DNA from 2 places in the Virgibacillus sp. Bac330 genome. Region 1 is predicted to be linked to the other one. Evidence: riboswitches for the same ligand, from Rfam matches in the RefSeq annotation. Region 1 holds a riboswitch; the other holds the start of a gene.
What was found. Region 1 has a riboswitch for lysine ahead of dapA (4-hydroxy-tetrahydrodipicolinate synthase). Riboswitches for the same ligand answer to the same signal wherever they lie in the genome.
Positions count from the first base shown of each region.

Region 2: another riboswitch for lysine. It lies ahead of D9780_RS04360 (Na+/H+ antiporter NhaC family protein); the one in region 1 lies ahead of dapA (4-hydroxy-tetrahydrodipicolinate synthase).

Region 1 covers NZ_CP033048.1:565,571-570,013, reverse strand. The annotation lists gene D9780_RS02530 (lactonase family protein) at 1-499, opposite strand, end outside; gene D9780_RS02525 (CueP family metal-binding protein) at 1,453-1,992, shown strand; lysine riboswitch at 2,223-2,402, shown strand; gene dapA (4-hydroxy-tetrahydrodipicolinate synthase) at 2,514-3,395, shown strand; gene D9780_RS02515 (2,3-butanediol dehydrogenase) at 3,583-4,443, shown strand, end outside.
Region 2 covers NZ_CP033048.1:974,176-978,618, forward strand. The annotation lists gene D9780_RS04350 (bifunctional metallophosphatase/5'-nucleotidase) at 1-671, shown strand, start outside; gene yunB (sporulation protein YunB) at 893-1,666, shown strand; lysine riboswitch at 1,713-1,893, shown strand; gene D9780_RS04360 (Na+/H+ antiporter NhaC family protein) at 2,054-3,610, shown strand; gene D9780_RS04365 (sodium-dependent transporter) at 3,923-4,443, shown strand, end outside.

The DNA of each region.
Region 1 (4,443 bases):
CATCTGTACCTAGATCACAAACGACTACATAGTTATGATCTGGCGTAAATCCAGCAAAATGAACGTGTGATTTTTCTTGACGCTCATGAGGACCATCACCGCTATGTTGTATAGCGGACGCAGTTACTAATGCTTTGTTATCTTCAAAAGCGTATAAAACTACCTCTCCTCTATGGTAATTACCAGTAACTATTTGATTGTCATAAATGGATAAGTGACATGGGGATTTCCCTTCTGTCATTTGTTCATCTATTTTTATTAGTTCCCCTGTTTCTTGTTTTATTTGATAAGCTTGTACACCGCCTAAATCTCCGTCTTGTCCAATGGAGAACAAGTAACGGTTATCCTCACTAACGGCTACATACGTTGGACTCCCAACTTCAGCGGCTACTTCAACTGCTGTTATTTTTTTCGCTTTTGGATCTAATTCAAAACGATAGATACCCTTACTTGTATTACGCGTATAAGTCCCTGCATATCCAAGAAAATTATTTTTCATGATGATACCTTCCTTTTTAAAGAGATGTGTACTTAAAGTCTAAGCGCAAATGAATAAAAAGTAAAACACGGAGAGGGAGAAACTTCTTAATATCCTGATTACTTTAGTAAAGGGTTACGTATCAATCAGTGAACTACTCACCACTTAGCTTCGCTTGAAGTGGGAGCTTCTCATTTCCACGACGAAAGCAACCTTTCGTCTCCATGAGCGTTACTTCGGGAAGTTCCTGCCCTAGATGTCCAACGAATCGGAGTTTCTTTCGTACCTTGGATATTTTACGCATGGAAGGATTCGCTTGGTTTTCGCATTATTAGTTTCTCCATGCAACCTCATATATCCAGTTTTCAAAGAACACTTCATGCTCTTATGGTAACATGCGTTCGGTCAATTAGCACGTCTAAAGACGTACTTGACCGAAAGCCAATTCATCTCCACCTTACCGCTGGGATTTCACCCTTCACACGCTTGAAGATGGAGACTTCTTGGCTAAAAACGTTAAAAACCATATTATTTACAATTTCTCCATTTTACCTATCAATGGATCTACTAATATTGCCTAATATTGCCTTTAATTATTGGAGAGGACCCTAGTGCTAAAGAAAGTTTTCACAGAGAATAAATCAACCATATGAATAAGAAAATAATAGGGAATATAATAAGTGTTAATTTAAACGTTTCTTTTGGTTGCTTAAACCAACTGCGAATATATAGCGGAATACCTAAAGCAACTACATCAAAAATAGCTAATCCGACAGATTTATATGCTTCTTTGTTTTTAATTGTAATTACCCTTTATGATATTTACCAATTTTTACAAACACAGTACGGATAAATCCCATTAATACTGCTAGCAAATAATTGATTACCTAATGTACGATTTGCTATACTTTTCTAAAACAATACACTATAAGCATGCTTACTTTTTTTATAGTGTGAAAATGGAGGTAAAGATATTGAAATTAAAGTCCTTACTACCCTTCTTGCTACTATCACTATTCGCGCTAATACTAGTAGCATGTAATAACGACGATACAAGTGAAACTAAAGAGAATAGTGATAAAGTAGACGTTAAACAATTAGTAAACGATTACAGCACGGACAAAAAAGAAGCAGAATCAGCTTCGATTACTGGGGAAGAGCTCATTGTAAATACTACAGCTGGAAAAGAAAAAAGCTATGAACTCCCTAAAGATGAATTTTTCGTTTCTATCGCTCCATTTGTCGAACAAACGCATCCTTGTACTTACCATAGTTTAACAGGATGCCAAGGTGAAATGGTAGAGAAAGAATTTGATGTATATATTGAAGATGAAGATGGTAATGTCGTTGTCGATGAAAAAGTAATGTCTTTGGCAAATGGTTTTATTGACTTATGGGTTCCTAGAGATAAAGATTACTCGATTACAATTAAGCATGATGGCAAACAAGTTGTATCAGAATTTTCCTCCTATACAGAAGACCCAACTTGCCTTACCAATATGCAATTAACGTAGGTATCACTTAGCTAAAGCCTAGATCAACGAACTTTAGACAAGAGGTGGCTTGCAAGCACGCCTAAGATTAGATTTCAATTTATAAATAGATAATGGACCAAAGTATGCTAATCTTTAGGATTTTTATAGATAAAACGCATTTCTTCATCTAAAAAGCGTTCTTGCATAACAAGGGGAAATCTGCTATAGTACAGACAATCGAATATATTCCTATTTCAAAATGTTATTGAAATAAGGATAGAGGTGCGAGGCTCAAAAGTACACTTTTGGAGGATAATGAGATCCATAGAAAATAGTGAAAAGGGTGCCTTGCCGAAGTTGTAGAGAACTCATTGCTTCTACAGCTGGTTCTGCTATTGAACAAATACAGGACTGTCATATAGGTAACTATATGGAGGGCTATCTAGACGCATGAAGCTTTTACACTTTCAAAGCAGCAGCGATATGCCGTCGCTGTTGCTTTTTTGCGGACAAAATTGCCTTGTTACCTACACTATAATTTTAAAAAAGGGTGTGAAGTAATGAATTTTGGCCAAGTTATCACTGCAATGGTAACACCATTTGACAACAACGAAAATATTGATTTTTATGCCGTTGAAAAACTTGTCAACTACTTAATTGAAAATGGATCGGATGGTTTAGTTATTGCTGGTACTACTGGAGAATCACCAACATTAACCAATGATGAAAAAATCGCTTTATTTAAACATGTAGTTACAGTTTCTAAAGGACGAGCAAAAATAATAGCCGGAACAGGTTCTAATAATACGAAAGCTTCCATTGAATTAACCAAGCAGGCTGAAAAAACTGGTGTCGACGCAATTATGCTTGTCACTCCTTACTACAACAAGCCTTCTCAAGAAGGGATTTATCAGCATTTTTCTACGATTGCTAACGCAACACATTTACCAATAATGCTTTATAACGTACCTGGCAGAACTTCTGTCCATGTAGAAGCGGATACGATCAATCGTCTTTCCAACATAAAAAATATTGTATCCGTTAAAGAAGCAAGTGGTAATTTAGATCAAATGACAACCATAATCTCTAACACTCCAGATAATTTCACTTTATACTGTGGAGATGATAGCTTAACGCTACCTGGCATTGCCATTGGTGCAAATGGTATTGTATCCGTTTCCTCTCATATTATTGGTAACCAAATGCAGAAAATGATCCAGCACTTTAGGAATGGTGACGTCACTACAAGCGCAAAATTGCACCAAAAATTACTGCCAATAATGAAAGCAATGTTTGCTCAGTCAAGTCCGGCTCCGGTTAAAAGTGCTCTAAATATGCTAGGCGTTATGGTTGGAGATGTCCGTCTGCCAATACAAGGGTTAACAAAGATGGAATGGGATACACTAGAACAACAACTTACTGCCTCTGGCATTTTAAAATAGATTTATTCAATACCATGAAGTGAGTACCTTCTATACAGTTGTAATCCCTTGAAGATAAACGTCATAAATATGAACAATTTGTTACATTGTCGTTACCCCAAACAAAAAAGTGTCGAAATTTGTAAATTTACGATACAATGATACCGGAGTTAGTTTGTAAAAAATTTCTTTTGGGGGTAACAACATTATGAAAGCAGCAGTATGGTATGGAAAAAAAGACATTCGCGTAGAAGAAAGAGAACAAAAACCATTAAAAGACACAGAGGTTAAAGTAAAGGTTGCATGGGCTGGTCTATGCGGTAGCGACTTACATGAGTATGAAGAAGGTCCAGTATTTATTCCAACAGAAAAAGAAGATGAATTAGCTGGTGGTATTGCGCCGCTTACCATGGGGCATGAATTTGCTGGTGTCGTTGAAGAAGTTGGGGCAAAGGTAACAAACTTCAAACCAGGCGACCGCGTAGCTGTAAATCCAACTATTACGCATGGCGACAAATCAGAAGATCTTGATCCATATGATGGTTTTTCTTTTGTTGGCTTGCACACAGATGGTGGATTCACATCTTTTGCCAATGTGCCAGAAAACAACGTGTATCTTTTACCAGAACCATTAACTTTACAAGATGGGGCATTAATTGAACCTACAGCAGTAGCAGTTCAAGCTGTGAAAGAAGCTGACATGCAATTTGGCGACACTGTTGCAGTATTTGGTGCTGGTCCAATTGGCTTGTTAACCATCCTAGCAGCAAGAGCAGCTGGAGCAAGCAAAATTATCGCATTAGACTTATCTGAAACACGTTTAGAAAAAGCAAAAGAAGTTGGTGCGACACACGTCATTAATTCAGGGGAAACAGACCCAGTAAAAGCTGTTTTCGATATCGTCCCTGAGGGTGTCAATGCTTCATTTGAAGTTGCTGGTGTAGCGCCTACTTTCAAACAATCGATTGAAGTAACAAAACCACGTGGAACGATGGTCATCGTTTCTATTTTTGCTAGACCAATTGAGTGGAACCCAATGCAACTAACTGGAAAAGGTGTGAAAATCACT
Region 2 (4,443 bases), 410 kb from region 1:
AAAGTAAGCAGGCATATACGTCTAGTATTAGCCATTTCCCTAAAGATATAGACACTGAAAAATTGTTAGCAGCTTATGAAGAAAAAGCAGAAAATATTTTAGCTAAACCAGTTATTGAACTATCCAGCCGTTTAGAAGTAAACTGGCGCAAAGTGACTCCCGTTTTACAAGCTTTAACAGAAGCACTAAAGGAGCAGACAAATGCTGATTTTGCTATGCTGAATGCGGGTGTATTACTAGAAAGCTTGCCTAAAGGAGTTGTCACATACGGCGACGTTCACCGTATTTGTCCACATCCGATAAATACATGTGTCGTTGAATTAACTGGAAGTGAAATAGTAGAAGCTATCCGTTCTTCTTTAACAGAAGAATTTATGGAATTTCAGTTAAAAGGGTTTGGTTTTCGCGGGAAAATGATAGGAAGAATGGCTTTTTCAGGTTTAACACCACAATTAGAAAAATTAAAGGATGGAGCTGTATTTGTTAAACAAGTATGTCAAACAAGGGACGTTCCATTACAGCCGAATCAAATGTATACATTGGCTACCGCTGATACGTTTACGTTTGGAAGGTTAATACCGGAAATTGCACGTTCGAAAATGAAAAAATACTATTTGCCAGCATTTTTGCGGGATATATTGGCGCAAACTTTAAGACGTATGTATGGGTGATGTTTTTTAGCATTCCGCCAGTCTGTGAAGCTCCTGCTTGAAGAAAGCCTGTATAGTAGGAGGTAACACTATTTAAGTTTTATTCCTTCTTTAATAATTCGTGGGGAAGAAAAGAAACGCTCTCGAATGCAAGATATACTTTATATGAAACATGGAATGATAGAATTATTCATTCTAAACCTCCTTCAGCATACATAGACTTGCTTTGAGGAGGTTTTTTGATGAAAAAGCGACCAAGAAGGAAATTACGAACAGACTCCCCTTTGAAAATAATATTATTGTTGACGACAATTGCTTTTGTTATTTTGACCTCCCTTAGTATTTTAATTGTTGATAAGGGGATAACTCCTCCTCTGATGGAGATTGCAAATCAAAAAACGAGAGAATTTGCTACGAGGACGATCAATGAAGCAGTCAAGTCGACGGAAAATATTAGCTTTGATGATTTAATGGAAGTTAATTCAGAAAACGATGTCTCTATTGTCGGATGGAAATCTGCTGCTGTAAATCGTGCGCTTCGAGCGGCTACCAAACGAGCAGAATACTTTTTGTACGGTATGAATAAAGGGCAAACATTGGATACAGAAGATCCTGACATGCCTCCACAAGATTATGGAGATACAGCAAATGAGTTAGCTGATAAAGACCCTACAGTTGTTGAGATTCCAATAGGTCAAGCTACTGGTAGCACGATCTTAGCAAATCTAGGGCCTAAAATACCGGTTCATTTTGAAATTGTTGGTAGTATTCAATCAGATGTGGAATATATTATGAAAGACTTTGGGATCAATGCTGCATTAATAGAAATATATATACCAGTGACAGTAAATGCACAAATTGTTGTACCGTTTAGTACGGAGTCAGCAGAAATTCGTACGAAGGTATATGTAGATTCTCGCGTAATTATGGGCGATGTTCCACAATTTTACGGAGGTGATGGTGAAAACGCACCTAACATTTCCGTTCCCAAAGATGACTTGAATCGAGACAATTAAAATGTTATAATTACTTTTATAAATAGAATATGAAACCTTATCAGATCGGTGAGGTAGAGGTGCAGTGTATAAGAGTAGTCTATTGGAGGATGATAACGATGAAGATAGATGAAAGGATATATTGCCGAAGCAGTATGTAAGGGTCGCACTTCGTATTGCTGGTATGCTTTTGAATAAGAGGTATACTGTCATGCAGTAAGCAACATGCATGGAGAACTACTGATCGAAATGGAGGATAACGTATATTGTAAAGACAATGGTAGGTTATTTTCTATCATTGTCTTTTTCTATGTTTTAACTTAAAAACTTCAATTCACTTATCCCCTCTCTCCTTGAACAGTATGTTTCCTTGCTCGATTGCAACCAATTTTTATGGAGGTAACCGAAATGGAAGGAACAATTTTTTCACTTATTCCAGCAGTCTTGATGCTGGTACTAGTTCTCTTGACGAGAAATGTTTTATTATCTTTAGGAACTGGAATTGTAGTAGGCGCTCTACTTATCCATAATTTTTCTGTTTTAGATTCATTCCACGAGATTTGGACACAGTTTTATACCATATTTGTCTCTGATGGAGGGTTAAATACTGGGAATATCCTATTGCTATCATTTTTAATATTATTAGGCATTATGACTGCTTTTTTACAAGCGTCTGGAGGAAGCAAAGCCTTTGGTGATTGGATGATAAAAAAAGTAAAAACTCGCTCTGGAGCTCAGGGAATGAGTGCATTCTTAGGGTTAATTATATTTATAGATGATTATTTTAACAGTTTGGCCGTTGGTCAAATTGCCCGCCCGCTTACAGATCGACATAAAGTTTCTCGAGCTAAATTGGCCTATATTATTGACTCGACATCTGCGCCTGTCACAGTCATATCTCCTATTTCTAGCTGGGGAGCATATATCATTGGAATTATGGGTGGTTTATTTGCTGCCAATGGAATTACATCATTGGAGCCTTTGGAAGCTTTTGTTAAAATGATTCCCTATAATTTATATGCAATCGCAGCAGTTTTAGCGGTTTTTTTAGTTGCTTATTTAAAAGTAGATATTGGGCCAATGCGAAAGCATGAAAAACGTGCGATAGAAACAGGTGAATTAATTGATCCGAAACAGGATAATGTACCGGGAGATTTAAGTGACACGTTTACAGCGCATCAAAATGGGAGAATTTATCATCTTTTATTACCTATCGGTGTACTTATTATAGCAACAGTGTCTTCCATGATTATTACTGGTGCAATGGCTACAGAAGATAACATTAATTTACTGACTATATTTGCAAACACTAACGTAAACTTATCCTTGTTTACTGGTGGCGTAATCGCAGTATTAACATCCTTTTTGTTTCATCTTAGCCAGCAAAAACCGAGAAATTCAAGTTTAAAGATTGTTTTAGAAGGTGCCAAAACAATGATGCCGGCAATTTATATCCTACTCTTGGCTTGGATGATTGGCTCTATTATTGGTGTTTTGGAAACGGGTGAATATTTAGCTGGTATCGTAAATGATGCCTCGATAAACCCTGCTTTATTACCATTTTTGTTTTTCATAATTGCTGGTTTTATGGCACTTGCAACAGGAACATCTTGGGGAACGTTTGGAATCATGTTACCGATTGCTGCGGAAGTAACAAGTATTACAAATATGGAAATGCTATTACCATCTATGGCCGCGGTATTAGCTGGTGCTGTCTTTGGAGATCATTGTACACCGATATCGGATACAACTATTCTGTCAGCTACGGGGGCAGGAGCGAATCATATTGACCATGTGATGACGCAACTCCCCTACGCTTTCATTTCTGCTTTAGCTGCATCTATTGGTTACATTTTAGTCGGACTTACAAATCAAGTGTTACTGCCACTAGTAGTGACACTATCCATTATTATTGCCTTTGCCACCATTATTCATTTTGTGAGAAAAACAAAAACCATACAATAAGTGTATGAAAGTGAAAAGCCTCTAAGGTTTTGCTGCTAAGAAATCAAAAGCTTCTTAGTATAAAGCCGAAGGAGGTTTTTTGCATTATAGGAAAGCATAAATTTTAAAGATTTATGGTTAGTATTATTTCTCAACATATCGACTGGTTATTTTTAGTGTATCTCTTAAGTACTCCATATAATGATCATAAATATTTTTTGACATATGCATGAAGTGCCGTTATAATACAAACATAAATATCTGAAAAAACCAAACTTTTAAAATATTTCTTCTTTCTAATTTTTTAGACAGAAGAAAGGAGGGAGAAAAGATATGGAAACACGTTCGCAGTGGGGAACAAGAGCAGGGTTTATTATGGCGGCAATTGGATCAGCTGTGGGATTAGGAAACATTTGGCGTTTTCCTGCTGAAGCTTATGGCAATGGTGGAGGAGCCTTCTTTATTCCATATTTATTTGCATTATTAACTGCTGGTATCCCTATCTTAATCATGGAATTTACGATGGGGCATAAATACCGCGGTTCTGCTCCATTAACGTTTCGGAAAATGAATAAGAAAACCGAATTTATTGGCTGGTGGGCAGTGTTGGTGGCGTTTGTAATTTCTACTTATTATTCTGTTATTATTGCCTGGGCAATATCATATGCCTATTTTTCTATTAATTTGTCCTGGGGGACGGATACAGAAGGGTTTTTATTTAATGATTATTTAAAAACGGTTGATCCGGGTCAAATGGGGAATTTAGTTCCAGGGGTATTTATTCCATTAATTTTAGTCTGGATTGTTGTTTTATTTATCTTGTTCCGCGGTGTGAAAAAAGGAATTGAAATTGC